Caballeronia sp. TF1N1: one gene and its partner. The protein of the gene in region 1 interacts with the protein of each later gene in a pairwise test. Links are inferred from orthologs where the notes say so. Each region holds a gene or a part of one and is shown on either strand. Other genes may lie near its edges. The genes, in order: clpB and LDZ28_RS09040.

The links.
Region 2: the proteins of clpB (region 1) and LDZ28_RS09040 interact in binary tests that used the Escherichia coli proteins (3 or more experiments, as listed by UniProt). The link is inferred for Caballeronia sp. TF1N1 from one-to-one orthologs.

The regions. Positions count from the first base shown.
Region 1 is NZ_CP084626.1:1,666,027-1,680,746, reverse strand. The notes cover bases 6,152-9,337. They hold clpB (ATP-dependent chaperone ClpB), read left to right. Parts: upstream 6,152-6,538; coding sequence 6,539-9,136; downstream 9,137-9,337. Other genes in these bases: LDZ28_RS07730 (YidB family protein), read right to left, coding at 9,315-9,337; LDZ28_RS07740 (Rrf2 family transcriptional regulator), read left to right, coding at 6,152-6,350. Outside these bases: LDZ28_RS07775 (arginyltransferase), read right to left, coding at 179-997; aat (leucyl/phenylalanyl-tRNA--protein transferase), read right to left, coding at 1,100-1,831; LDZ28_RS07765 (NUDIX hydrolase), read right to left, coding at 1,859-2,404; gephyrin-like molybdotransferase Glp, read left to right, coding at 2,835-4,097; moaD (molybdopterin converting factor subunit 1), read left to right, coding at 4,109-4,366; molybdopterin synthase catalytic subunit MoaE, read left to right, coding at 4,368-4,832; LDZ28_RS07745 (group III truncated hemoglobin), read right to left, coding at 5,010-5,552; more of LDZ28_RS07740, read left to right, coding at 5,865-6,151; more of LDZ28_RS07730, read right to left, coding at 9,338-9,773; LDZ28_RS07725 (helix-hairpin-helix domain-containing protein), read right to left, coding at 9,937-10,545; pbpC (penicillin-binding protein 1C), read right to left, coding at 10,774-12,996; LDZ28_RS07715 (Ig-like domain-containing alpha-2-macroglobulin family protein), read right to left, coding at 13,001-14,720. UniProt on the Escherichia coli protein: Part of a stress-induced multi-chaperone system, it is involved in the recovery of the cell from heat-induced damage, in cooperation with DnaK, DnaJ and GrpE. Acts before DnaK, in the processing of protein aggregates.
Region 2 is NZ_CP084626.1:1,945,605-1,959,841, reverse strand. The notes cover bases 4,181-6,883. They hold LDZ28_RS09040 (sulfurtransferase TusA family protein), read left to right. Parts: upstream 4,181-5,269; coding sequence 5,270-5,497; downstream 5,498-6,883. Other genes in these bases: LDZ28_RS09030 (valine--tRNA ligase), read right to left, coding at 6,557-6,883; galU (UTP--glucose-1-phosphate uridylyltransferase GalU), read right to left, coding at 5,575-6,456; LDZ28_RS09045 (Gfo/Idh/MocA family oxidoreductase), read left to right, coding at 4,187-5,203; iolG (inositol 2-dehydrogenase), read left to right, coding at 4,181-4,190. Also shown: LDZ28_RS09065 (ABC transporter permease), read right to left, coding at 1-907; LDZ28_RS09060 (sugar ABC transporter substrate-binding protein), read right to left, coding at 1,033-2,085; LDZ28_RS09055 (MurR/RpiR family transcriptional regulator), read left to right, coding at 2,315-3,196; more of iolG, read left to right, coding at 3,186-4,180; more of LDZ28_RS09030, read right to left, coding at 6,884-9,424; LDZ28_RS09025 (UvrD-helicase domain-containing protein), read left to right, coding at 9,623-11,986; LDZ28_RS09020 (5'-methylthioadenosine/adenosylhomocysteine nucleosidase), read left to right, coding at 11,983-12,735; LDZ28_RS09015 (hypothetical protein), read left to right, coding at 12,989-13,276; LDZ28_RS09010 (hypothetical protein), read left to right, coding at 13,273-13,764; LDZ28_RS09005 (propionate--CoA ligase), read left to right, coding at 13,973-14,237. UniProt on the Escherichia coli protein: Involved in thiosulfate metabolism.

The DNA of each region.
Region 1 (14,720 bases):
CCTGCGACGGCGAGTTTTTTGAGACCCGCTATTTTAGCGGCTTTGCAGAGGGCGCCGGAGTGGATGGTTGCGGCGCGAGTTTTTGTCGGCGAGGTGCGGCGATTCGGGGAAGCGGTTGTTTCCTGCCGATGGGGCTTTCCGAACGTCAAGCGCAAGGTTGCCGCGCGCGAGGCGCTTGCTACTTCGGCTGACTCACGTTGTGGATGCGGCCCGGCATCGGCAAGGTCCCGGCGGAAAGCGTCGTTGCGGGATCGAGCGGTGACCAGCGGCCATCGATCAGCCCTTCCAGCGGCCGGAAGTTGGCCTTGTACGCCATCTTTTCGCTTTCGCGAATCCAGTAGCCGAGATACACGTGCGGCAAGTCGAGGCTCTTCGCCTGCTCGATCTGCCAGAGGATGTTGAACGTGCCGAAGCTCGTGTGCGGCAGGCCCGGCTCGAAGAACGTGTACACGGACGAAAGCCCGTCGCCGAGAATGTCGATCATGCTGATCATGCGCAATGCGCCGGGCGTGTCCGCGTTGCCCGGCTCGCGGAATTCGACGAGCCTCGAGTTGATCCTGCTTTGCAGCAAAAACTGTTCGTACTGGTCGCGGCTGTCGCGATCCATGCCGCCACCCGCGTGCCGCGCCGATTGATAGCGCATATAAAGCGCGTAGTGCTCTTCGTCGTAATGCAGCGGCGCGACGCTCGCGACGAGATTGCCGTGCTGCTTCCAGACGCGCCGTTGCGTGCGGTTCGGGGCGAAGCGCGCCACCGGCACGCGCACCGGCACGCAGGCACGGCAACCGTCGCAATACGGGCGATACGTGAACACGCCCGAACGCCGGAAGCCGGCTTTGACGAGTTCGGTGTAGACGTCGGAATTGATGAGATGGCTGGGCGTCGCGACTTGCGAGCGTGCCACGCGTCCTTCCAGATAACTGCAAGGATAGGGCGCTGTTGCATAGAATTGCAGCGCGGAAAGCGGTGACAGCGGCAGCTCGTTCGGATGTGTCACGTTGGCGGCTCTCGTATCGCGGGCGTCTCGTCGTTGCTGGTTTCTGGTTGCCTGGTTGATGCCTGTCCGGTGCCTGGTTCCGTTCCGGTGTCCTTGCGTCGTCTAGCGCTCGATCAGTTCCGCGAGAACCGATTTATCGAAACGCCAGGGAATCGGCGCATCTTCGACCGCGTGACGCAGATGCGTGACGAACGCGCGGCGGCCGATCTCGCGGCCGCCCAGCGACGCCAGATGCGCCGTATTCTGCTGACAGTCTATCATCCCAATTTTATGGCGGCGCAAGTGCGCGACGAGCGCGGCGAGGGCGATTTTCGAGGCATCGGTCTTGTGCGCGAACATCGATTCGCCGAAGAACATCTTGCCGAACGACACGCCATAAAGCCCGCCGACGCGCCGCCCGTCGAACCACGTTTCGACGCTGTGCGCCTTGCCCGCGCGATGCAGCGTCGAGTACGCCTCAACGATTTCGGAAGTGATCCACGTGCCGCGCTGACCGTCGCGCGGCGTGTCGGCGCACGCGTGCATCACGGCGGCGAAATCGTCGTCCACGCGCACTTCCCAGAGCGGCTCGCGCGACACGCGTTTGAGCGTCTTGCGCAGCGAATCGGAGACTTTGAACTCGTCCGGAATCAGCACCATGCGTGGATCGGGACTCCACCACAGCACGGGCTGACCGTCCGAATACCACGGAAAGATGCCGCGCCGGTAGGCATCGACGAGACGCGCGGGCAAAAGCTCCGCGCTCGCGGCGAGCAGACCCGGCGCGCCGCTCGATGCGCCGAGCGCGCGCTCGACGGGCGGGAACGGATCGTCGTCGGCGAGCCAGGGAACCATGGTCGAAGCAGTCGATGCGCGAGGCGCTCAGCCTTCGCGCAGCGTGCGGAAGATGTCGCCCGTGTGCAGCGTGAAGTTGCCCGCGGCGCGGTCGGCGAAGAAGAAACGCAGCGTCTGGCCGACGGTCGGAAAGGCGATTTCGTCCCACGGAATCTCGCTTTCCTCGAAAAGACGCACTTCGAGACTTTCCTCGCCGGCGTCGATTTCGATATCGAGCAGACGCGCGAGATAGAACAGATGCACCTGATGCACGTGCGGCACGTTGAGCAGCGTGAAAAGACTTTGAATCTCGACGCGCGCGCCTGCTTCCTCGAGTGTTTCGCGCGATGCGCCTTCGCTCGTGGTCTCGTCCATTTCCATGAAGCCTGCCGGCAAGGTCCAGTAGCCGTAGCGCGGCTCGATTGCCCGGCGGCACAAGAGCACCTTGTCGTCCCACACCGGCACCGTGCCGACGACGTTGCGCGGATTCTGGTAGTGAACGGTGCCGCAACTGCCGCAAACGAAGCGCTCGCGGTTGTCGCCAGGCGGGACCGAAAGGGCGACCTCGTGGCCGCAGACGGAACAGAATTTCATGGAAATGGACGTGGGAAGTGTGGTGCGAGTGTATCACCGGCTCGGGGGTCGTCATGAAGGGCGGGTGAGGCGGAAAGCGGGGGCGCGATCGGTTGGTCGGGCGGAGCGCGCGCAGGCGACGCGAACGAAGTGAACGAAGCGAACGAAGCGAACGAAGCGAACGAAGCGAACGAAGCGAACGAAGCGAACGACACGAACGACACGAACGACACGAACGACACGAACGACACGAACGACACGAACGACACGAACGACACGAACGACACGAACGACACGAACGACCGCGAACGACACGAACGACACGAACGACACGAACGACCGCGAACGCCAGAGCGCTTCGCCTCACCGCCCATCTCGCTACAATGGTTGGCTGACGTTGCCAGCTACTCCCCATTCACGATTGACGGGCGCATCGCTCCGTACGAACTCCATGTCCACTTCTCCTCGTCCCCCGATGCTCGCGACCGCGCAAGCGCTCGGCCTTCTCCTCGACGCCGCGCATCGGGTCGATGGCACCGAGCGCATCGATACGCTCGATGCCGCGGCGTCGCTCGGCCGCGTTCTCGCCGCCGATGTCACGTCGCCGCTAGACGTTCCGCCAATGCACACCAGCTCGATGGACGGTTACGCCGTCCGCGCCGCCGATCTCGCCGGCGCGAGCGAGGCCGCGCCGCGCGCGCTGCCGGTGTCGCAACGCATTCCGGCCGGCCACGCCGCCGCGCCGCTCACGGCAGGCACGGCCGCGCGCATCTTCACCGGCGCGACGGTGCCTCCGGGCGCCGATACCGTCGTCATGCAGGAAATGGCGCGTGCGGCGGACGACGGCAGCATCGCGTTCGCGCACGCGCCCGCAGCCGGCGAATGGATCACGCAACAAGGCGCGGACATCCGCGGCGGTTCGGTGATCCTGCCTGCGGGCACGCGCCTCACGCCGCAAGCGTTGGGTCTCGCGGCATCGGTCGGTTGCGGCGCGCTCGATGTCGTGCGGCGCGTGCGCGTCGCCATCTTCTTCACCGGCGACGAACTGCGCATGCCCGGCGAGCCGCTCGCGCCCGGCGCCATCTACAACTCGAATCGCTTCGTGCTGCGCTCGCTGCTTGCGAAACTCGGTTGCGACGTGACCGACCTCGGGATCGTGCCGGATCGTCTCGACGCAACGCGCGAAACCCTGCGCCGCGCGGCCGGGGAACACGATCTGATTCTGACGTGCGGCGGGGTATCGGTCGGCGAGGAAGATCACGTGAAACCGGCGGTGGAAGCCGAAGGACGCATCGCCATGTGGCAGATCGCGATGAAGCCCGGCAAGCCGCTCGCGTTCGGCAACGTGCGACGTTCGGATGCCGCGCTCGGCGAAGCATATTTCATCGGCCTGCCGGGAAATCCGGTGTCGAGCTTTTGCACCTTCTTGCTGTTCGTGCGGCCGTTCCTGCTGCGGCTGGCAGGCGCGAGCGACGTCGCGCCGCGCGTCTACTCGATGCGTGCCGACTTCAGCCAAAAGAAGGGCGACCGCCGCAACGAGTTCCTGCGCGCGCGCGTGAACGACGCGGGCGGCCTCGATCTCTTTCCCAATCAAAGCAGCGCCGTGCTGACTTCGACCGTGTGGGGCGACGGCCTCATCGACAATCCGCCGGATCACGCCATCCGCGCGGGCGAGACGGTGCGCTTCATTCCCTTTTCAGAGTTGATGCGGTAGAAGGCCATCAAATGCATATCGAACTGAGATTTTTTGCGAGCGTGCGCGAAGCGCTGGGTGTCGCGAACGAGACGGTCAGCGTGCCGGACACCGTCGTGAATGTCGGCGATGTACGCGCCTGGCTGCGCATGCGCGGCGGCGCGTGGGCCGAAACGCTCGCCGAAGGCCGTGCGTTGCGCATGGCCTGCAATCACGTCATGACGGACCCGTCGCAGCGCATCACGGATGGCTGCGAAGTGGCGTTTTTCCCGCCGGTCACGGGCGGTTGACATGACGATCGTGCGCGTACAGGAGGCGGATTTCGATCTCGGCGCGGAAGTCGCCGCGCTGCGAGCGGGCAATCCGAAAGTGGGCGCGGTGGCGTGCTTCGTCGGCACGGTGCGCGACTTGAACGAAGGCAGCGCGGTCGAGACGATGGAGCTCGAGCACTATCCCGGCATGACGGAGAAATCGCTGCACGAGATTGCCGAGTCGGCGCGTGCGCGCTGGCCTGGGTCGGACGTGCTGATCGTGCATCGCGTGGGAAAACTGAAGCCGCTCGATCAGATCGTGCTGGTCGCAACCACGGCGATGCATCGCGGCGAGGCGTTCGAATCGTGCGCCTTCGTCATGGACTACTTGAAAACGCAGGCGCCGTTCTGGAAGAAGGAAAAAACCGACGCGGGCGAGCGCTGGGTCGATGCGCGCGAATCGGATGATACGGCGCTGGCTCGCTGGCAAAAGCCGAAAAGCTAAAGCGCGGCGATCGCCATAGGAAAAGGCGACGATCGCGGATAAGTCCACCGCTTACCGCGTGTTTGGCGAGACGAAAGCGGCGCGCGAAACCGCGCTAAGAGCGCTCGCAAACGGGTAAAAGCCAAAAACCTTGGGCGGCAAGACAAGCGTGATCGGCGAGGAAGAAAGCCGCGAGCGTCACTTCGTATCCGCCGAACGTCCCACGAACCTCGCTGGAAACGCCTCCCCCGGAGGCCGCTCCGCGAAACGCGGCTCTTCCCGGCCGCCGGTGCGCTGCCGTTTGAGCGCCGCGAGAAGTTCCTGCTGCGCGTCGGGAATCTTGTAATCCCAGCCGAACTTGCTCAATTGCAAACTGTGCGCGATCCGCAGTGCTGGTTCCATGAACTGCACGGCGGCGGCCGGCTCGTAACGCGCGTCCACGGTGTCGAGAAAGAGCGTAAGCCAGCGTGCGAAATGCTCGGGCGCGATACCTTCGAGCGGCCGATGCGCCTCCTGCACATTCCCGCGATACTGCTTCGTTCCCAACACGAGGCTCGACCAGAAGGTCGTCATTTTGGCGAGATGCTCGTCCCAGCGGCCCGTCAGTTCGCGCGAAAAGATCGGGCCGAGCAGGGGATCGTCATCGACACGGCGATAAAACGTCTCCACGAGCGTCCGGATGTTGGCTTCGTCCGGTTCCGCAAAGCGAGCCGGGCGGGCAGATGATTCGTGAAGGGTCATGGCAAATAAATGTTATGCGGATGCTTACACGCAAGCGTCAGCACATTATGCTGACGATAGGCGCTGTTTTGTCGCAAAATGTCGCGTCTTGAACAGCGATAATCCGACCGGTCGTTCAATTTTTCGTGGCAGGCCGCGTCAGGATCTTAGACCTTGTGTGTGCGCGGAGGTCGTTGTCGCTTGCGCACTCGCGGTGTTTTTCCGCGCATCCCGCGTCGCGCCGCTTTCGCCGTCTGCTCTTCGTTTGCCCGCGTGCCTCTGGCTCCGTTGTTCTCGATGCGCGTGTTCCGCGCACAAAATCATCGTGACATCATGCGACTGACCGACTACACCGACTACACCCTGCGCGTCCTGCTTTACCTTGCCGTGCGCCCGTCCCGCCTTTCGACCATCGGCGAGATATCCGAGGCCTATGGCATCTCAAGAAATCATCTGATGAAAATAGTCCAGCAATTGGGCGAACTCGGCTGGGTGGAAACGGTGCGAGGGCGTCATGGCGGACTGCGACTTGGCGAGCGCACGCCTTACCTGACGATCGGCGAGATCGTGCGCACAATGGAAAGCGACTTCGACATTGTCGGTTGTTTTTCGCGCGACAAGGCACACCGGCAATGCGTGATTCAGTCGGCCTGCTTGTTGCGCGGCGTATTCGCGACGGCGCGCGATGCCTTCCTTGCGGAACTCGACAAGCATACGGTCGGCGGACTCGCGCGTCCGGCGGATGAGCTCTCGCAGTTGCTTGGCATCGTGAGCGTGATTCCGGTATCGGTCGAGCGCATGCAAAGCTCGTCTGCCTGACGCGCGGTTCAGTCTTGCACGCGGCCGGACGGTGAACGAAAACCGGACGGACAGGTCATTCTCATGCGCCGACGCTCGCGCGGGCTTTCTCGAAATCAGGCGAAAAAGTGCGCGCAAGCGGCTAAACAAGGCTTGAAACCGGCCAAAAGCGCCTCATTTTGGTCGTATTCGAATTGGAGCTTTCAATAATGAGAATCGACAAACTCACCACCAAATTTCAGGAAGCGCTGTCAGACGCGCAAAGTCTGGCGGTCGGTCACGACAATCAGTACATCGAGCCGGTTCACTTGCTTGCCGCGCTGATCGCGCAGCAGGACGGTTCCGCGCGCTCGCTCATGTCGCACGCGGGCGTGCAGGTTCAGGCACTGCAAAACGCGCTCAACGACGCGATGAATCGTTTGCCGCAAGTGCAGGGCACGGACGGCAACGTGCAGATCAGCCGCGATCTCGCGGGCCTGCTCAACAACGCCGATAAAGAAGCACAGAAACTCAACGACACCTACATCGCGAGCGAAATGTATCTGCTCGCGGTCGCGGACGACAAAGGCGAAGTGGGCCGCGTGGCCCGCCAGCATGGTCTTACGCGCAAGGCGCTCGAAGCCGCGATCAACGCGGTTCGCGGCGGCGCGCAGGTCGATAGCCAGGACGCCGAAAGTCAGCGCGAGGCGCTTAAGAAGTACACCGTCGACCTGACCGAGCGCGCCCGCGCAGGCAAGCTCGATCCGGTGATCGGCCGCGATGACGAAATTCGCCGCTCGATCCAGATTCTGCAACGCCGCACCAAGAACAATCCGGTGCTGATCGGCGAACCGGGCGTCGGCAAGACGGCTATCGTCGAAGGACTGGCGCAGCGTATCGTCAACGGCGAGGTGCCCGAAACGCTCAAGGGCAAGCGCGTGCTGTCGCTCGACATGGCGGCGCTGCTCGCGGGCGCGAAGTATCGCGGCGAGTTCGAGGAGCGGCTGAAGGCCGTGCTGAGCGATATCGCCAAGGACGAAGGCATGACCATCGTCTTCATCGACGAGATTCATACGATGGTCGGCGCGGGCAAGGCCGAAGGCGCAATGGACGCGGGCAACATGCTCAAGCCGGCGCTTTCGCGCGGCGAATTGCATTGCATCGGCGCGACCACGCTCGACGAATATCGCAAATACATCGAGAAGGACGCGGCGCTCGAGCGGCGTTTCCAGAAAGTGCTGGTCGACGAACCTTCGGTGGAAGCGACCATCGCGATCCTGCGCGGCTTGCAGGAAAAGTACGAGTTGCATCACGGCGTGGAGATCACGGACCCGGCTATCGTCGCGGCGGCGGAGTTGTCGCATCGCTATATCACGGACCGTTTTCTGCCGGACAAGGCGATCGATCTGATCGACGAAGCGGCGTCGCGCATCAAGATGGAAATCGATTCGAAGCCCGAAGAGATGGACAAGCTCGACCGCCGTCTCATCCAGTTGAAGATCGAACGCGAGGCCGTGAAGAAGGAGAAGGACGAGGCATCGCAAAAGCGTCTGCAACTCATCGAGGAAGAAATCGACCGGCTCAATCGCGAATATTCGGATCTCGAAGAAATCTGGACCGCCGAAAAGGCCGCCGTGCAGGGCAGCGCGCAGCTCAAGGAAGAGATCGAAAAGGCGCGTGCGGACATCGCGCGTTTGCAGCGCGAAGGCAAGCTCGAGAAAGTGGCCGAACTGCAATACGGCAAGCTGCCCGAACTCGAAGCGCGTCTCAAGCAAGTGACGCAGGCCGAGTCGCAGGAGCAGAACAACCCGACGCGTCCGCGTCTTTTGCGCACGCAAGTGGGCGCCGAGGAAATCGCGGAAGTGGTGTCGCGTTCCACGGGCATTCCGGTGTCGCGCATGATGCAGGGCGAGCGCGAGAAGCTGTTGCAGATCGAGGGCAAGCTGCACGAGCGTGTGGTCGGTCAGGACGAAGCCATCGGCGCGGTGGCCGACGCGATCCGCCGTTCGCGCGCGGGTCTGTCCGATCCGAACCGTCCGTATGGCTCGTTCCTGTTCCTGGGGCCGACGGGCGTCGGCAAGACGGAACTGTGCAAGGCGCTGGCCGCGTTCCTGTTCGATTCGGAGGATCATCTCATTCGTATCGACATGAGCGAGTTCATGGAGAAGCACAGCGTCGCGCGTCTGATCGGTGCGCCGCCAGGATACGTCGGCTATGAAGAAGGTGGCTATCTCACCGAAGCCGTGCGTAGAAAGCCGTATAGCGTGATCCTGCTCGATGAAATCGAGAAGGCGCATCCGGACGTCTTCAATGTGCTCCTGCAAGTGCTCGACGATGGCCGCATGACCGATGGACAAGGCCGCACCGTCGACTTCAAGAACACGGTGATCGTGATGACGTCGAACCTCGGTTCGCATGTCATCCAGAGCATGGTCGGCGAACCGCACGAAGCGGTGAAGGACGCCGTCTGGGAAGAGGTGAAGCTGCATTTCCGGCCGGAATTCCTGAACCGGATCGACGACGTGGTGGTGTTCCACTCGCTGGATCGCGCGAATATCGAATCGATCGCGAAGATTCAGTTGCAGCGTCTGCACGACCGCCTGGCCAAGCTTGACATGCAGTTCGACGTGTCGGATGCGGCGCTCGAACAGATCGGCAAGGTCGGCTACGACCCGGTGTTCGGCGCGCGGCCGTTGAAGCGCGCGATTCAGCAGGAGATCGAGAATCCGGTCGCCAAGCTGATTCTGGCTGGCAGGTTCGGACCCAAGGACGTCATTCCGGTCGATATCAAGGACGGGAAGTTCGTGTTCGACCGCGTAGTGCACTAAAGGCGGTTGATCGCTGCTTGTTTTTCGGCGGCGATTTCTAAAGGGCGATGGGTGATCCATCGCCCTTTTTGTTTGGCGGCAGCGGGAACGATCGATGACGCCAACGCCGCGGCCCGCAAAACAAAAACCCCGCAAGGCGACCGCTTGCGGGGTCCAACACAAACGCGATGAATCAGACTCAGCCTTGTTTCGGCGCTTCGTTCTTGCCGAAGAGACCCGCCAGGCCGCCTAGCGATCCGAGCACACTCGACAGATCCATCTGGCCATTGGCGGGCACTTCGCCGTTCGGCGTCGCGCGGTCGACGATATGCGGAAGCACCGCCGCGAGCATGCCCGACAACTGATCGCTCGACACGCCGGCTTTCTGCGCGAGCGCACCGACGTTGTCCGAGCCGAGCGCGTTGTTCAGCGTGTCCGGGCTGATGGGCTTGTTTTCGCCCGTGCCGATCCATGACGACACGATGTCGCCCGCGCCCGCCTGATGAAAGCGCTGGATCAGCCCCGCGATACCGCCCGGCTGGTTGTTGACGAATTCGAGCGCCGCCGTGATCAGCGCAGCCTGGCCGGATTGACCGGGTTGGCCGCCTTGTTGCGACGAGTTGCCGAGGGTGGAGGCGAGGATATCGATTAGGCTCATGGCAGTCTCACTACGAGAAGTTGCGGGGTGGGGTGGCTCGCGTGACGCGCTTGCATCGTGCGAAAAGAGCGAAACGCGAGCTTTGAGACGAACTACTTGAGGTTGAAGGGCGACGGCATGATGCGGTTGGCCGTCGCCTGCTCGCCTCGATCTTTTCTAACTTTTATTGACTGGCAGCCGCGGCGCTCGCGGCCTTGTCTTTCTTGCTCTTGCGCTTCGAAGGCTTCGCATCGCTTGCCGCGGCGGGTGTCGTCGTCGCTGCCGGCGCCGCGCTTGCAGCCGCCGCCGCGCTTGCGGCCTTGGACTTGCGCGAACTCTTTTTCGTAGCCGAAGCAGGTGTGGCGGTAGCCGGCGCTTGCGGCGTGGCGGCTGGCGTTTGCGCGGTGGTGGCCGCGGGCGAGGTTGCCGCCGTGGCGGCTGTCGATGATTTGACCGTCGAGTTGGACGGCGCGGCGCCTTGCGTGCTGCTCACGGCGGGCTTCGTGGTCTTGCCCGTGGGCGGCTGCGACGATCCGCCGATGGTCAGGCCGTTCTCCTCGAGCTTGGCCACGGACTTCGTTCCAAGACCCTTCACGCGCGTCGCGAGATCGTCGGCGTCCTTGAACGGGCCGTTCTTCGCGCGCTCGTCGACGATCGCTTTCGACTTCACCGGACCCAAGCCCTTCACGGAATCGAGCGCGGCTTGATCGGCCGTATTGACATCGACCGCGGCAAACGCGGTTCCGACGGACAGCATCAACGCAAAGCACAGCATCAGCAGCTTTTTCAGCATGACGGCACTCCAGGCAATGGAAAAGAATGATGAATCGATGCGTCCGGGCTTACGACAGAATAACGACTTTGCCGTTAAGCATAGGGCAAAAACAAGTCCCGAACGATGACGGCTCGCATTGTGCACGACCCCGCCGCGCGCACCACACGAGCGCACAATCTTTAACGTCGCGCAATGCAGATTGGATGACGCATCAATATTTTGCATGCTGCAAGGCAAGCTTCGGCCTTACCGCGACGGCCTTTGAGCAGTCTTGAGAAACGCGCCGCGCACTTCGAAGGCGATTGAATCGACCGCGTTGCCGCGCGCATTGACGAGTTCGAGGACGTGATGTCCCGGCCATGGCAGCCAGGCGACGCGCGCATCGCGGCCGAACGGCTTGCCGTCGAGACGCCAGGCGAGCGCGCCATTGCCCGAGCGTTCGAACCACACGCGCTGGCGCGCGGGCGGAATGTCGGGATCGAGCGCGAAGATGGTGCCATTGGTCGGCGCTCCGATGCGCGCCGCCTGGCTGTCCCCTTTGCCGCTCGCTCCGCTTGAGCCCGCCGCGTTCGCCGTGATGCCGATAGCGCTCATCTGCGTGCCGCGCACGAACCATTCCCCGCGCTTCGGTTCGATATCGTTCTGATACGCGACCTGCGTTTCGATCACGCCCGACGGCGCGGTTGGCGCGTGGCTGGCGGCTCGCCGATGCAGATAGCCGACTAGCGCATTCCACGCGGGCGCCGCGCCGGTGACGCCGGAGACGTCCCACATAGGCGCGCCATCGGCATTGCCGACCCACACGCCGACGGTGTATCGCGAAGTGAAACCGACGGCCCAGTTATCGCGCATGTCCTTGCTGGTGCCGGTCTTGACCGCGCTGAAAGTGCGCGTGGCGAGCACGCTGTCGAAACCGAAGGTGCGCGTGCGCGCGTTGTTGTCGGCGAGCATGTCCGTGACGATGAAACTCGCCTCCGGGCTGAACACGCGCTTTCCCGCAGGCGCGGCAGCGTGGCTCGCGAGATCGAACGACGGCCGCGCGACACCGCCGTTGGCCAGCGCGCGATATGCATTGGTAAGCGTGGCCAGCGTGACATCCGCGCTGCCGAGCGCGAGGCTGAAGCCGTAATAATCGCCCGCTTGCGTGAGCGGCAGACCGAGCGCGACCAGCGTCTTTGCAAAGCGATGCGGCGTGACGAGCACGAGCGCGCGCACTGCCGGTACGTTGAGCGACGACCCGAGCGCCGTACGCACGCTCACCCAGCCCTTGAAGTCGTGATCGTAGTTTTGTGGAATATAGAGGCCGCCGCCGGTGGCGAGATCGAGCGGCGCGTCGTCGAGCAGCGTGGCCGCGGTCAGGCGTTTTTCGTCGATGGCCTGCGCATACAAAAACGGCTTGAGCGTCGAGCCGGCCTGCCGCGCGGCGAGCACCGCATCGACTTCGGGCGCGTTCGACAAGCCGCCCGCCGAACCGACCCAAGCGAGCACATCGCCGGATGCGTTGTCGATCACCACCGCCGCCGCGTCGTGCACATTGCGCGGATGAGCCCGCGCGTTGAGTTCGGCAAGCGTGCGCGCGAGCGTGTCGCGCGCGAAGCGCTGCACATGCGCATCGAGCGTCGAGCGCACGCGATCGCCCGCCTTGGGATGCGTTTCGCTTGCAACGCGCCGCGCGAAATGCGGCGCGAGCGCGTCGTCGCCTTGTGCGAAGCCCGGCGCCGACGCGGTGCGTGTGAGCGTCAGTTGCACATAGCTGTCCAGGTTGACGCACGGGTCGTTCGCGTGCGTCTTGTCGCTCGTATGCAAAGCCTGCATGTCGCGCAAGATGACGCAGGCGCGCGACGCGACCTTGTCATAACGCGCATTCGGCGCGCGCACGAGCGCGGCGGCGAGTGCGGCCTCGCGTTCATCGAGCCCGGACGGCGCCTTGTTGAAAAGCGTCTGCGACAACGCCGACAAACCCACGATCTCGCCGCGAAACGGCACGAGATTCAGATACGCCTCGAGAATCTGATCCTTGCGCCAGCTCCGTTCGAGCCATAGCGCGCCTACTGTCTGCTGCGCCTTTTCGCCGATATTGCGGCGGCCGTTCGGCTTGCCGTTATCGTCGTCGATGAGTCCGGTGAGCTGCATCGTCACCGTCGATGCACCACGCGTGCGGGTGTTCCAAAGATTCGCCCATGCCGCCGCCGCCGCGCCGCGCCAGTCGACGCCCGCGTGGTCGTAGAAGCGCTTGTCTTCCGAAACCACGATGGCCTCACGCAACGCGGGCGAGACATCCGCAAGCGCAACCCAGTCGCCGCGCCGCGCGTGCGTATCGACACGCGTGCGTTGCAGCGGTTCGCCATCGCGCGACAACAGCACCCAGTCGGAACTGCGCCAGTTCGCGCGCACCTCGTCGAAGCTCGGCGCCGCGCACGCCGCCGTTGCCACGACGCAGCCGATCAGAAAGCACAGGGCGCGCTTCACGGCGTCACTTCGCGCTGGCGGCGAGCGGCTTCACGACGACCGTCGCGTTGGGCAATGCGCCGAACGATGACGGCGCGTAGAGCGCTTCCACACGCGTCGGCGGCAGGCCGAACGAACCGGCGTTATTCAGCCGCATCGTGTATTCGACTTGCAGCTTGCCCTTCGGCAGATAGTCGTAATACGCGCGATACCCTTCGAAACCGCGTTCCACGAAGGCAGGCCACGAACCGCGATCCGGCTTCTCGCCGGAAGTCGCCGCTTCCGAGTCGCGTCCGAGACCGGAGCCGAGAATGGTCGCGCCAGCGGGAATCGGATCGTTGACGACGACCCAGGTCATGTCGCTTTGCGCGTCGATGTCGAGATGCACGCGCACGATGTCGCCGCGCGAGAGCACGCCCTTCACGGCGGGATCGACCGGCGTCACCGTCTTCACGATGCGATAGCCCGCCGCGAACGGCGCCTTCAACGCGACGGCCGCAAGGCTTTCGATGGTTGCCCAAGGTTTGCCCGTGCCGTCTTGCGTCAACGTGAGCGAGCCGGTTGACCACGGCAGCAAGCTGCTGCGCGTGTTGACACTCTTAGTGATCGGGGTCGCCGACGACGACGCCGATGCAGGCGCGGCAGCGCTCCAGTCCACGCTCTGCGTCGCCGCGCCCAGCGCAATGTTCGTGCGTCCCGTGACCGGCGTGCTTTCGAAAATTTGCGAGAAGCGTCCCACCGCGAGCGAGCCCCAAAGATTGGCGGTCGTGGTCTGCCATGCGCCGTTTTTCTGCAGCGCGAGGAGGCCGGCCACGAGTCGCGGCATCTCGTCCTTCCACGCGGGCGCGTTTGCGAAGATGAGTGCGGTGCGCGCGGCGTTGGTTTCGCTGCCAGTCATGAGCCACCAGAGATCGTCGTCGCGTTCGGTCGAGAACGTGAGACGCGTGCCCTGATACGTGAGCCGCGCACGGATGATCTGTTCGGCCTGCGCGCGTTTCGCTTCACGATCGGCTATACCGTCCACGCGCGAAAGTATCGCGTAGTAGTCGAGCACGGCCGAGGTCGGCCATTGATCCGGCGCGACGGTGATCGAACCGAGCATGCGCGGCTGCGCGAGACCGTAGCGCGAAAGCGCTTCGATGGCGGCGAGCTTTTCGAAGTCGAGGTCGTTGCGCGGCGCCCAGAACTTGCGTTCGAGCTTGCCGTCGACGAAATTCGCGAGACCGGCGGCGAGCTGATCGCGCAATTCCGCGGGCATTGCAAAACGGCGGTCGAGCTTCGACGCTTCGTCCGATACCGCGAGCAAGTACGCGCTGAGCGTCGGGCTGCCGGTCGGACGTTCGTCGTCGTAGGGCGGGAAGTAGTTCGCGAGACCGTCGCGATCCAGATACGACGGCATGCGCGTGAGCACGGCTTGCCATTGCGCTGCGTCCATGAGGCCGAGCGCGCGCGAAGTCTGCTGTTCGAGGCAGTTATACGGATAGCGTTCGAACCAGCGTCGCACGCCGGGCAAGCCGTCCGCGAGCTTCGGCTGCAAGGACACCGCGATACCGCCGCGCACGGCGCCGTTGCTCGACGTGCTGGCATCGGCGGGCGGCGCGACGGGCACGCTGAACGTGCCGTCCACCTGCGCGATGGTCGCTTGCTGCGTCGTGACCGGAATGGCCGCGACGACGCGCTGCTGGAGCTTGACGGCATCGCTCGCGGGCTTCGTGGCCGAAGCGCTGCCTTGCTCCACCGCGCTC
Region 2 (14,237 bases), 280 kb from region 1 along the record:
CGATATCGCACACCTGCAGCACGGCGAAGAGACACGAGCAGAAGGCGGTGAGCACGAACAGCGAAATCTTCACGCGCCGTACCGGCACGCCGACGTTCTTGGCCGCGTTGGCGTCGCCGCCGACCGCGAGAATCCAGTTGCCGTAGCGCGTCTTGGCGAGCACGAAGGCGCAGACGGCGGCGAGCGCGAGCCACCAGATGATGACCTTCGGAATGCCCGGCACGAGCGGCTGGCCGTTATCGAGCAACTGACCGATCCCCATGTGCGCGAGCCACGCGAAGAGGCCGTGCAGCGCGACGCCGCGAAAGAGCGTGTCGGCGAGCCAGTCTTGTTGAGCGAGATCGCCGACGCCGGAAATGATGGTGCGATCCGCGAACATGATCGAGAGCGCGAGCGTGAGGCCGCGCAGGATGAACAGAAACGCGAGCGTGACGATGAACGAAGGCAGCCGCGTCTTCATCACGAGGTAGCCGTTCAACGCGCCGAGCAGCATGGAAGCGACGAACGCGAAGAGAATCGACAGCGAGAACGGCCAGTGCAGATAAACCGAGGGCAGCGCGACCATCATGCCCGCGAAGCCGATCATCGAGCCGATGGACAGATCGAACTCGCCGGCGATCATGAGAAGACACGCGCCGACCGCGAGCAAGCCGAGGTAGGCCGCGACCTGCGACCAGTTCATCACGCCGTCGAGGTTGAACATGCCCGACGAACCCGCCGCGAAGCCGAATACGATGAACACGAGCACGGTGCCCGAGATCGCGGCGAACTCCGGCCGGTTCAACAGATGGCCGAACCACGATTGCCGGCGCACGCGTTCGTCCGAGGGCTTTGCTGCCTCCTGCGTCTCGGCCGACTCTGGCTGTGGATTCGCATGTGGAGGGTAATGCTTGCCGGCTACGCCCATGATGGCTCCTTGACTGACCGATGCGCGCGCTCCTGCCGCGTCGGGAATAGACGCAGCAGACGCACGACGTTCCGCGGAAATGCAGTGATAGCGGGCGGCGCTGAAAAGACGGCCGCCCTGAACGGTCAACGATATTGACCGGCGTATTTCACGACCTTGTCGAGATTCTCTTTGGTGATGAAGCCCGGACCCGAACGAATGTTCTTCGGTCCATACGACGGCGCGAGGCCATACGTTTCGAGACGCGCCTTGAACTTCGGATTCGCTTCGAGAATCTGGCGAATCTTCACCGGGTCCGTGGTGTGATCCTTCTTGACGATAGCGAGCACGGCCACGGGGATATAGCCCTGCAAGTACGGTTGCTGATCGATTGCGAACTTGATCGTGCCGTCCTTGATGCCCTTCGCGATGTCATCGGAAAAGTCGAAGGTCACGAAATAGAGCTTGTTTTGCAGGCCCATTTGCGTGACGGCCTTGAGCGTCGCCGAGGCGGGCGTGGGTCCGAGCGTGAGTACAGCCTGCGTATCGGGATGATTGCGCAGGTAAGCCGACACCTTCGACTGAATCTCCGTCGGGTCCTGACCGGAGTCGATGGTGGACGCCTTGTAGTCGACGCCGATGGCTTCCGCGAAGCCACGGCAGCGGTCGAATGACACCGTGTTGGTCGCGATATGGTTCACGCACAGGAACGACTTGACGCCCGCGGCCTTCGCCTTTTCGCCTGCGGCCTTGCCCGCCACGTATTCCGGCTGGCCGATATGCATGATCGCCTTGAGTTGCTCGCTTTGCTCTTCGGTGCCCGAGTTGATCGTGACGAGCGGAATCTTCTTCGCCGTCACCTTGTTGAGCGCGCTCTTCAATACATCGAAGTCCGCGATGGTGGTGATCACGCCGTCGTAATTACGCGCGGCGGCCTGTTCGATGAGACGCGACATATCGGCAATGTCGCCGTTTGGCGGATTGCGATAGTCGGTCTGGACGTTGAAGTCCTCGTCGGCCTGCTTGATCGAATTCTTGATGACGTTCCACCACGAGTCCGAGTCGGGCGCGTGGCTGATGAGGACGAACTTGGCGTCGGGCGCCGCGTGAGCGGGGGACGCCGTCAACAAGGCTGTGCTGCTCAGGATTGCGGCTGCCGCGAGCGCGCGCAACGCGGCTCGGCCATTGCGAATGGTCATTGTCTCCACCTATCTCGGTTTGTTGTTTGATCTGACTTTTCCGCGAGCCGATGCGGCCGTTGCTTGGGGCCGCTTCGAACTCAGCACCAAGAGTAGGCCAAGTTTTCCCGGTCTGCAATAGGAATTGCACCGATGCCATAAATGGAAAATACGTTCCATTTTCCTTGCAGCCTTCCTATAATCGCTGCCACGGCGTCTGCCTTCGCGGCGCCATCGACATGAGCTATCCATGCAGGATGAGACCAGCACCGACGTGCAGAGCGTCGACGATCTGATGCAGCGCATCACCGACGCTTACGACACGTTGCCGCGTCAGTTGAAGAACGTCGCGACGTATATCGAGCAGCATCGGTCGAGCGTGATGATGGATCGTACGAGCGATATCGCCACCGCGTGCGGCGTGCATCCGTCGGCCGTGGTGCGCTTTGCGCAGCGCTTCGGTTTTTCGGGCTTCTCGGACTTGCAGGCCGTGTTCAGGCAGGCGTTCGCGGGCGGCAATGGCTCGCAGCAGAGTTATCAGCAGCGCATTCGCAAACTCATCGACGAAAAGGCGGGCGATGCCTCCGGTGTGTCCGTGGCGCGCGAATTCATCGCGGCGAGCCGCACGGGGCTCGACGAACTCGAAGCCGGTCTCGACGACGAACAGTTCGACGCCGCCGTGGAAATGCTCGAACACGCGGAGAACATCTATGTGATCGGCGTGCGGCGCTCGTTCGCGGTGGCGAGCTATATCGTCTACGCGTTGCAGCACACGAGAAAGCGCGTGCATTTGATCTCCGGCATCGGCGGCATGTTCCGCGAACAGGTCAAGAGCGTGAGAAAGGGCGACGTGGTCGTGGCCATCAGCTTCGCGCCTTATGGCAAGGAAACGCAGTATTGCGTGCGCGCTGCGCAGCATCACGGCGCGAAGACGCTCGTGATCACCGACAGCCAGCTTTCGCCGCTCGCGCGTCACGCGAGCGCGAGTCTGCTCGTGAAGGAGGGCAGCGCGTTCGCGTTCCGCTCGCTCACGAGCACCATTTGCTTGTGCCAGGCGCTGTTCATCGCGCTCGCGTACCGGCTCGAACTCAACGTAGAAGAATCCAAGGAGACAGGCGGCTATGACGATTGACGTGGCGGTATTCGGAGCAGGGCGCATTGGCAAGATTCACGCGGCCAATCTCGCGCGGCAGCCTGGCGTGCGCCTCAAGTATGTCGTCGATGTGAACCGCGAGGCCGCGTCGGCGCTCGCTGCGCAATACGGCGCGCAAGTCGCCGATGTGGATGCCGCCATGGGCGACGCCTCGGTGGGCGCGACGGTCGTCTGTTCGAGCACGGACACGCATGCGGACCTGATCCTCGCATCGGCGGCGCAAAAGAAGCACGTGTTCTGCGAGAAGCCCGTGGACCTCACGCTCGAACGCGCGCGCGCCTGCGCCGATGCCGTGCAGAAAGCGGGCGTGGTCTGCATGATCGGCTTTCAGCGGCGCTTCGACCCGACTTTCTCGGCATTGAGGGCGCGCGTGGAAGCGGGCGAGATCGGCGAACCGGAAATGCTGATCGTGACGAGCCGCGATCCGGGCGCGCCGCCCGTGGAATACATCAAGCATTCGGGCGGCATCTTCAAGGACATGCTGATCCACGACTTCGACATCTTCCGCTGGATGCTCGACGACGAAGCCGACACGCTGCACGCCACGGGCAGTTGTTTGTCCGATCCCGCCATCGCGGAAGCCGGCGATATCGATTCGACAGCCGTCACCATCCGCACGAAACGCGGACGCCTGTGCCAGATCAACACGGCGCGGCGCTCGGGCTACAGCTACGATCAGCGCTTCGAGGTGCTCGGCAGTCTCGGCATGCTGCAAGCGGGCAACGTGCGTCCGACCGAAGTGACGGCATATTCGACCAAGGGCGTGTCGAGCGACGTGCCCGAGGCGTTCTTTCTCGAACGGTATCGCGCGGCGTATGCCGCGGAAATCGCGCATTTCTTCGATGCCGTGACCCATGGCAAGCCCGTGCGCACCACTGTTGCCGACGGCCTCAAGGCGCTCGAACTCGCCGAGGCCGCGACGCTTTCGTGGCGCGAAAAGCGCATCGTGAAGCTCGGGGAGAACGCGGCATGAGCGCGGTGCGGGTGGGCATTGTCGGGCTGGGGCGGCTCGGCCGCAGACACGCGGAAAACCTCGCGTGGCATGTGCCGGGCGCGCGGCTCGTCGCGGCGTGCAGCCCGGTTGAGCAAGAGCGCGAATGGGCTCGCGACAACCTGCCGGAAATCGCGCTCCATGCCGATTACGCCGACTTGCTGACCGATCCGTCCATCGACGCCGTGTGGCTCGTCACGCCGACTTCGCTGCACGCGCGGCAGATCATCGCCGCGTTGCGCGCGGGCAAACACGTGTTCTGCGAGAAGCCGCTGTCGCTCGATCTCGCCGAATGCGACAGCGTGATCGAGGAGCACGCGCGGCATGCGCATCTGCATGTAATGATCGGCTTCGTGCGCCGTTTCGATGCGAGTTATCGAGATGCCTTCGAGCGCATTGGCGAAGGCGCGATCGGCCGGCCGTTCATGGTGCGCTCGCAGACCTGCGACAAGAATGATCCGGATGGTTTTTTCGTGCGTTTCGCGCCGACATCGGGCGGACTCTTTCTCGATTGCAGCGTGCACGACATCGACCTCGCGCGCTGGATGCTCGGTAATCCGAAGCCCAAGCGCGTGTTCGCGAGCGGCACGATAGCAATCCACGAAGGCTTGCGCGAATGTGGCGATATCGACAATGGCGTGGGCACGATCGAATTCGACGACGGCCGGCTTGCCGTGCTATACGCTTCCCGCACGATGGCTCATGGCCACGACACGCAGACAGAAGTCATCGGCACGGCGGGCGCGCTTGCCATTGGGCGCAATCCGCGTGCGAACCGCGTCGAGATCGCCGATGCACACGGCATGCGAAACGTTTGCACGCCGACTTTCTTCGAGCGCTTCGAAGATGCGTTTTTACGCGAAGCGCAAGCCTTCGTCGCGCTCGTGCGAGATGGCACGCCGACCGGCCTCACGCTCGACGATGCGCGCGAGGCGACGAGGATTGGCATCGCCATGCGGCAGGCATATGAGACCGGGCGCCCGGTGGACTTGTGAACGCTGCGTTAGAATCGGGCCTTCGATGTTTCGCAACACGCAAGGCTTAACGGAATTCAAATCGCGATGGAAGTTCACAAGGAAGTCGACGCGCGCGGGCTCAACTGCCCGTTGCCGATCCTGCGGGCAAAGAAAGCACTCGCCGACATGACGAGCGGCCAGATTCTGAAGGTGCTCGCCACCGACCCCGGATCGCAGCGCGATTTCGCGGCGTTTGCAAGGCAGACCGGCAACGAGATCGTCGAAGTAACCACGCAGGACAAAGTGTTCACCTTTCTGATGCGACGCCGCTGAAAAGGAAAAAGCCCATCACATGACGCGATGGGCTTTTTTTTCGCCTGCCGACGCGGGCGAATTCGACTTACTTCAACTCAGCTAGCCAGGTTCGGCGAGCGCGTGCGCAAATACTCGTCGAAGTCTTTCGACACTTCCGGATGGCGCAGCGCGAATTCCACCGTCGCCTTCAGATAGCCGAGCTTGCTGCCGCAGTCGAAGCGCGTGCCGTGGTACTTGTACGCGAGCACTTGTTCGTCCGACAGGAGCGACATGATGGCGTCCGTCAGTTGCAGTTCGCCGCCCGCGCCGGGCTTGATCGAGCGGATGTGATCGAAAATGCGGGGCTTCAGCACATAGCGGCCGACCACGCCGAGGTTCGACGGCGCAACGGCCGGTTCCGGCTTTTCGACGATACCCGAGAGCTTGAAGATGTTGTCTTCCCACTCCTTGCCGTCGATGATGCCGTAGGACTTCGAATCTTCCGCCGGGATTTCCTCGACGCCGATCACCGAGCTGTGATAGTGGTCGAAGACTTCGATCATCTGCGACATCACGGGCGGCTTGCCGTACAGCAAGTCGTCCGCGAGGATCACGGCGAACGGGTTGTCGCCGACGAGCTTTTCGGCACACAACACCGCGTGGCCGAGACCGAGCGCTTCGGCCTGACGCACGTAGAAGCAGTCGACATGGCTCGGCTTGATGCTGCGCACGAGTTCGAGCAGCTTGTCCTTGCCGCGCGCTTCCAGTTCGGCTTCGATCTCATAAGACTTGTCGAAGTGGTCTTCGATCGCGCGCTTGCTGCGCCCGGTCACGAAGATCATTTCGGTGATGCCGGCGGCCATTGCCTCTTCCACCGCATATTGAATCAGCGGCTTGTCGACGACGGGCAGCATTTCTTTCGGGCTCGCCTTGGTCGCGGGGAGGAACCGAGTGCCGAGACCCGCGACGGGGAAAACCGCTTTGGTAACTTTTAGCATGTGATAACCCTGATCCTCTTAATCATTTGGAACGTCGAGCAGTTGGGCGAACGGACGAACATCCCCGATCACGCGGCGATGCTACTTCACGACAGCCCAATCAGACAGGCAGCCGCAAAATTTGCGCCCGAAGTTTCTCGATAGTGGTTTCGTATTCTGCCAGCCTTTTTCGCTCCTGTTCAACGACGGCGGGCGGCGCTTTTGAAACAAAGCTTTCATTTCCGAGCTTCGCGTTACATTTGCCTGCTTCGACAGTCAGGCGGTCTACTTCCTTCGTGAGACGCTCGCGTTCGGCGGCGACATCGATCTCCACCTTCAGCACGAGTTTGTTCGCGCCGACGATCGCCACCGGCGCACCTTCCGCTTCGGCATCGAGCGCGGCTTCGTCGTCGATGATCTTCACTTCGGCAAGACGCGACAGTGCGGCGACGTACGGCGCAAACGTATGGAGACGCGCGGCGTCGCCATGTGCGAGCAGCGGCACCTTCACCGCGGGCGACAGGTTCATTTCGCCGCGCAGATTACGGCATGCGTCGATGACAGCCTTGAGTTCGGACGCCCACTGTTCCGCCGTTTCGTCGATCTTCTTCGTCTCGGCGCGCGGATAGGCCTGCGTCATGATCGACAACTCGCCTTCCTTCGTGCCTTCGGGCAAAACGTCGGTCAGCGGCGCCACCTTCTGCCACAGCGCTTCCGTGATGAACGGGATGATCGGATGCGCGAGCCGCAGCACCGTCTCCAGCACGCGCAACAGCGTGCGGCGCGTGGCGCGCTGCTGCTCGGGCGTACCGGTCTGGATCTGCACCTTCGCGAGTTCGAGATACCAGTCGCAGTATTCGTCCCAGACGAACTTGTAAATTGCGCTCGCAACGTTGTCGAAGCGATAGTCCGCGAAACCCTTTTCGACTTCCGCTTCGACGCGCTGCAGGAGCGACACGATCCAGCGGTCCGCCTGCGAATAATCCGTGTAGCCGCCCGGGCCGCAATCGCCCGGCTTGCAGTCGCCGGGGTTCGCAAAGCCGCAGTCGTGGCCTTCGCAATTCATCAACACGAAACGCGTGGCGTTCCAGAGCTTGTTGCAGAAATTGCGATAACCCTCACAGCGTGCCAGATCAAAATTCACATTGCGACCCAGCGTGGCCATGGAAGCCATCGTGAAGCGCAGCGCGTCGGTGCCGAAGGCCGGAATGCCTTCCGGAAATTCCTTACGCGTTTTCTTTTCGATCTGCGCGGCGGCCTTCGGATTCATGAGGCCGGCGGTGCGCTTGGCGACGAGCGGTTCGAGCTCGATGCCATCCACGATATCGATGGGATCGAGCGTATTGCCCTTGCTCTTCGACATCTTCTGGCCTTCCGCGTCGCGCACGAGGCCGTGCACGTAGACCGTGTGGAACGGCACCTTGCCGGTGAAGTGCGTGGTCATCATCACCATCCGGGCAACCCAGAAGAAAATGATGTCGAAGCCCGTCACGAGCACGGTGGAGGGCAGGAACGCGTTCAGTTCGCTGGTTTCGTCCGGCCAGCCGAGCGACGAGAAGGGCACGAGCGCGGACGAGAACCACGTATCGAGCACGTCTTCGTCGCGGCGCAGCGCACCTTTGTAGCCCTTGGCGTCGGCTTCGGCGCGAGCTTCGTATTCCGTCTTCGCGACGAAGATCTCGCCGTTTTCGCCATACCACGCGGGAATCTGATGGCCCCACCACAACTGGCGCGAGATGCACCAGTCCTGGATGTTTTCGAGCCATTGGTAGTAAGTTGTGGTCCAGTTCTCGGGCACGAACTTGATCTGCCCGCCGCGAACCACGTCCAGCGACGTTTCCGTGATCGACTTGCCCGGATTGAACGTGCCTTCCGGCGCGGCCTTGGTCATTGCGACGAACCACTGGTCGGTCAGCATCGGCTCGATGACCACGTTGGTGCGGTCGCCGCGCGGCACCATGAGCTTGTGCGGCTTCACGGACTCGAGCAGGCCGAGCGCTTCGAGATCCTTCACCACTTCCTTGCGCGCGTCGAAGCGATCCATGCCGCGATATTTCGCGGGCGCGTTGTCGTTGATCTTCGCGTCGAGCGTGAGGATTTCGATCTGCGGCAGCTTGTGGCGCTGGCCGACCGCGTAGTCGTTGAAGTCGTGCGCGGGCGTGACCTTCACGACGCCCGTGCCGAACTCGCGGTCCACGTAGTCGTCCGCGATCACCGGAATCTCGCGGTCGCCAAGCGGCAGCACGACCGTCTTGCCGATCAGATGCCGATACCGCTCGTCTTCGGGATGCACCATCACCGCAACGTCGCCGAGCATGGTTTCGGGCCGCGTGGTCGCGACCGTCAGATGGCCGGAGCCGTCGGGCAGCGGGTACTTGATATGCCAAAGGCTGCCGTTTTCTTCCTCGCTGACGACTTCGAGGTCGGACACGGCCGTGCCCAGCACCGGGTCCCAGTTCACGAGCCGCTTGCCGCGATAGATGAGCCCTTGCTTGTACAAGGTCACGAAGACGTCGCGCACGGCGGCGGACATCTTGTCGTCCATCGTGAAGTATTCGCGCGACCAGTCGATGGAAGCGCCCAGACGCCGTACCTGATTCGTGATGGTCGAGCCGGATTCCTGCTTCCACGCCCAGACGCGCTTCAGGAATTCCTCGCGGCCGAGGTCATGGCGGGAGATTTTCTTGGCGTCGAGCTGGCGTTCGACGACGATCTGCGTGGCAATGCCCGCGTGGTCCGTGCCCGGCACCCACAGCGTGTTTTCGCCGAGCATGCGGTGATAGCGCGTCAGGCCGTCCATGATGGTCTGGTTGAACGCGTGACCCATGTGCAGCGTGCCGGTGACATTCGGCGGCGGCAGTTGAATGGAGAAATTCTTCGCGCCTTCCTGGAAGGTCGGGGCGGAGTAGCCGCGTTTTTCCCATTCCGGGCCCCATTGGGACTCGATGTTCTGAGGCTCGAAGCTCTTCGCAAGCGTGTTGTCGCTCATCGTGAAATCTGCCGAAAAATGCGTGAAAAGTGCGGGGTAATCCCTGATTATAAGGTTCGAGCGAGTCAATCGGACGAATTCCGGATGGCCTGCGGCCAAGCGCGGATGCCAGGCGCCGGCGACGCCATCGGCGCGGTCTTATAATGGTCGGCCCGCCGCCAGAGACTTTGGCCCGCTTTTCGCCGTCCACCTGCTCCCATGCCCGACCTGCTCGCGAACCTCAACCCCGAACAACTCGCCGCCGTGACGCTGCCCAACGAGCCCGCGCTGATTCTCGCCGGCGCGGGCAGCGGCAAGACGCGCGTGCTCATCACGCGAATCGCGTGGCTGATCCAGCAGGGCTACGCGTCGCCGCCGACCATTCTCGCCGTGACCTTCACGAACAAGGCCGCGCGCGAAATGATGTCGCGGCTCTCGGCGCTCTTGCCCATCGACACGCGCGGCATGTGGATCGGCACCTTCCACGGCCTGTGCAACCGCATGCTGCGCGCGCATTATCGCGACGCGGGGCTGCCGCAGACTTTCCAGATTCTCGACACCGCCGATCAGCTCTCCGCCATCAAGCGGCTGATGAAAGGGCTCAATGTCGACGACGAAAAATATCCGGCGAAGAACCTTCAGTACTTCATCAACAACGCGAAAGAGCAGGGCTTGCGTCCGAAGGACGTGGACGCCACGGACGCCTTCAACCGCAAGTTCGTCGAACTGTACGAAGCCTACGATCAGCAATGCCAGCGCGAAGGCGTCGTGGATTTCCCCGAACTGCTGTTGCGCTGCCACGAACTGCTCGCGTTCAATGCGCCGCTGCGCGCACATTATCAAGCGCGCTTTCGCAATATCCTCGTCGATGAGTTTCAGGACACCAACAAGCTGCAGTACGCGTGGCTCAAGCAGCTGGCGGGCGAGAGCAACGCCATCTTCGCGGTCGGTGACGACGACCAGTCCATCTACGCGTTTCGCGGCGCGAACGTCGGCAACATGCACGACTTCGAGCGCGAGTTCCGCGTGCGCAATCTCATCAAGCTGGAGCAGAACTATCGCTCGCACGGCCATATTCTCGATACCGCGAACTTCCTGATCGCCAACAACTCGCGGCGGCTCGGCAAGAACCTGCGCACGGATGCGGGGCACGGCGAACCGGTGCGCGTCTACGAAGCCGCGACGGACTCGCAGGAAGCGGGCTGGATCGTCGAGGAGATCAAGGCGCTCATCAATACGGGACTCGCGCGCGGGGAGATCGCGGTGCTGTACCGGAGCAATGCGCAGTCGCGGACCATCGAGCACACGCTCGTGAACGCGGGCATTGCGTATCGCGTGTATGGCGGCTTGCGCTTCTTCGAGCGTCAGGAAGTGAAGCATGCGCTCGCGTATCTGCGTCTGATCGACAACCCGAATGACGACACGGCGTTTGCGCGCGTGGTCAATTTCCCGACGCGCGGCATCGGTGCGCGCTCCATCGAGCAACTCGCCGACGCCGCGCGTCTCTACAACTGTTCGATGGCCGCCGCCGTGCCCTACGTCACGGGAAAGGCAGGTTCGAGCCTCGGCGCATTCGCCACGCTCGTCGCGAAGATGCGCGCCGAAACGCAGCAGATGAGTCTGCCGGAAACGGTCGAATACGTCGTGCGCGCGAGCGGTCTCGCCGCGTTCTACGAGACCGAGCGCGAAGGCCAGGACCGTCTGGAGAACTTGCAGGAAGTGGTCAACGCGGCGGCGGCGTTCGTGAGCGAGGAAGGCTACGGGCTCGATACCCCCGCGCGTTCCGTGCCGCTGCGCCCCGGCGCGACGGCGGCGCCGGAAATCGTGAGCGAGGACGGCGAGATCGAAGTGCTGGACGCGCCCGGCATTGCCGATCCCGCGCAGAACCCCGACACCATGACGCCGCTCGCGGGGTTTCTCTCGCATGCATCGCTCGAAGCGGGCGACAACCAGGCGCAGGCCGGCCAGGATGCCGTGCAACTCATGACCGTGCACGCGGCGAAAGGGCTGGAATTCACGGCGGTGTTCATCACCGGACTGGAAGAAGGGCTCTTTCCGCACGAGAACAGCGCGCAGGAAACCGACGGCCTCGAAGAAGAGCGGCGGCTCGCTTACGTGGCGATCACGCGGGCGAAAGAGCGGCTTTATTTGTCGTTCGCGCAGAGCCGGATGCTGCATGGACAGACGCGCTACAACATTCGCTCGCGCTTTTTCGACGAATTGCCCGAAGGCTCGCTCAAGTGGCTCACGCCGAAGATCGAGCCGGGCGCGCGTTGGGGCGGGCGCGCGGATAACGCCGGCTGGGGCCGCGACTGGTTCGCGCGCCCAGGCCAGGAGCGCGGCGGTTCGGCTTACGGCGGTTCCGCCGCGTCCGCACCGGCGTTGCCGTCGTTCGCCAACGAGCAGCGCGCGGCGGAAAGCGGCTTCAAGGTCGGACAAGCGGTGTTCCACACGAAGTTCGGCGAGGGCACGGTGATCGGGCTCGAAGGTTCCGGCGGCGATGCGCGCGCGCAGGTTCGCTTCAAGCGGCACGGCGAGAAATGGCTCGCACTCGCGGTGGCGAAACTGCAAGCGGTCGAATGACGATGCTCGGCATCATGGCGGCGCTGCCGCAGGAACTGGGCGATCTCGTCGCGCAGATGCATGCGGCGGGCGAAGTCGAGACGGTGACGCTCGGTCAGCGCGAGTATCACGTCGGCCATGCGCATGGCGTGCGCGTGGTGGCAACGCTCGCGCGCATCGGCAAGGTCGCGGCGGCGGCGACGGCGAGCGCGCTCATTCACGTGTTCAAGGTCGATGCGATCGTTTTTACGGGCGTCGCGGGCGGCGTGCATGCAAATGTCCGGGTGGGCGACATCGTCATCGGCGATACGCTCCTGCAGCACGATCTCGATGCCTCGCCGCTTTTCCCGCGCTATGAAGTGCCGCTTCTGGCCCGCTCTCATTTCGCCGCCGATCCCAGCTTTTGCAATGCGCTCGCGCTGGCGGCCGCGAGTTTCATCGCCGATGAGGGCAGCTCGCTTGCCGAGCGCTTCGCGGTGCATGCGCCGCGTGTGCATCGCGGGTTGATTGTGAGTGGCGATCGCTTCGTCGCGAGCAACGAAGGCGTGCTGGCGCTGCGCGACGCTTTGCCCGATGCGCTCGCGGTCGAAATGGAAGGCGCGGCGCTCGCGCAGGTTTGTTTCGAACACGCGGTGCCGTGCGCCGTCGTGCGCACCATCTCGGATACCGCCGATGCCGCCGCGCCTGAATCGTTCGCGGAGTTTCTCGTGGCGATCGCGGGTGCGTATTCGTCGGGGATTCTGGTGCGGTTTCTTCGGTCTGTGCATTAGCTCCAACGCTCGGGTTTTCCCTTCTGCCGCCAGACCATTTGCCGCTTGTAATTGAGAATGATTCTCAATACAATGCATCGCAAGCGCGGATATCGGCATGCCGCAAAGAAGCGCGAACCGCTGCTTCGACGACCGCCATCCCGGCCTGATCCGAGACACAGCGCTGCCGTCAGCGCTTATCCGTAGCTTTGCATCGGGGCCGAAGCCGGCGCGAAAACGCCGCCTTCGTCCGACCAACGAGGCCCGAACATACATGACCAACGATTCCATTCCCACTGCCATCGGCTTGACGCGCGAGCAGGGCGGCGTATCCGAGGCAGGCGAAATTCACGAGGCGCGCAACGAATGCGCGGTCGCGGCCAACGCCGCAAAAGTGCTTGAAACCACGCGTCACGCGTGGAGCCAGGCATCGGAAGCACCGAAAGAAACCGCGCGCCGGTTGCCGCGCGCCACGAAACCGAAAAAGCGGGCCGTGCCGCGACAGTCGCGCTGGCCGAGCCTGGTTGCCGCGCTGAATTACTGGAGTCCAAAACCGCTGTGAATGCCGCCAATCTCCATTCAAAGCGCGAGTCGCTTTCATCGTCCGTCCCGCTTCCCGATCTCGGTCTCGATGCCCGCATGTTCGACGCCAGCCGCTTTCCGCTCGTGCGTCTGCGCCGACGCGCCGTCAAGCCGGGCTACGCGTTTGCATGGTGCGCGCAGATGCGCCGCCTGCTTGCGCTCAACACGCCCTTCGTGATCGTCGCCGAGCACGACGCCGATGAAACCGCCGACGACATTCGCCTGCGCACCGCGTGGCTGCGCAATCAGCGCGTGCAACTCGCGGCGTATTGCCGGGGCATCGTCGTGATCGAGCCGCGTATCGAGGCGCGCGCGACCACGCGTGAAGCGCTGCGTCATTCGACCGAGGGCAGCGGCGTGCGTACGGTCGTGGTATCGAGCATGCGCGTGGCCGGCGAACTCGCGCCCGTGTTGCTCAAGCATTCGGGCGAAGCGGCAGCGCCGGTGTCGAAGAGTCGCGCGGTCTGAAACGTCCGAAGCGTTCGGAGAGGCGAAGCGCGCCTGAATCGATGACACCGATCAGGGCGCGCCCTGTCTAGCAAGGGTTTGCGGGCTGCTCTATGCTCTGTCTTCGTGATGAAGAGATGTCAACGCGGCCGCCCGACGTGGGCGCATGCGGCGTTGGCGGACGCACAGAGACAAGCACAGCCACGCACTTCGCTCAAAGAGGACGCGCATGCCGACTTACCGAGAAGCGTATCGCCGGTCGATCGAGGAACCCGAGGCGTTCTGGGCCGATGAGGCGCGCCGCATCCATTGGCATACGCCTTTCACGCAGGTGCTCGATGCGAGCAACCCGCCGTTCGCGCGCTGGTTCGTCGGCGGCAAGACCAATCTCTGTCATAACGCGGTCGATCGCCATCTCGCCTCGCGCGCGCAGCAAAACGCGCTCGTGTATGTATCGACGGAAACGGGCATCGAGCGCCGTTATACCTACGCCG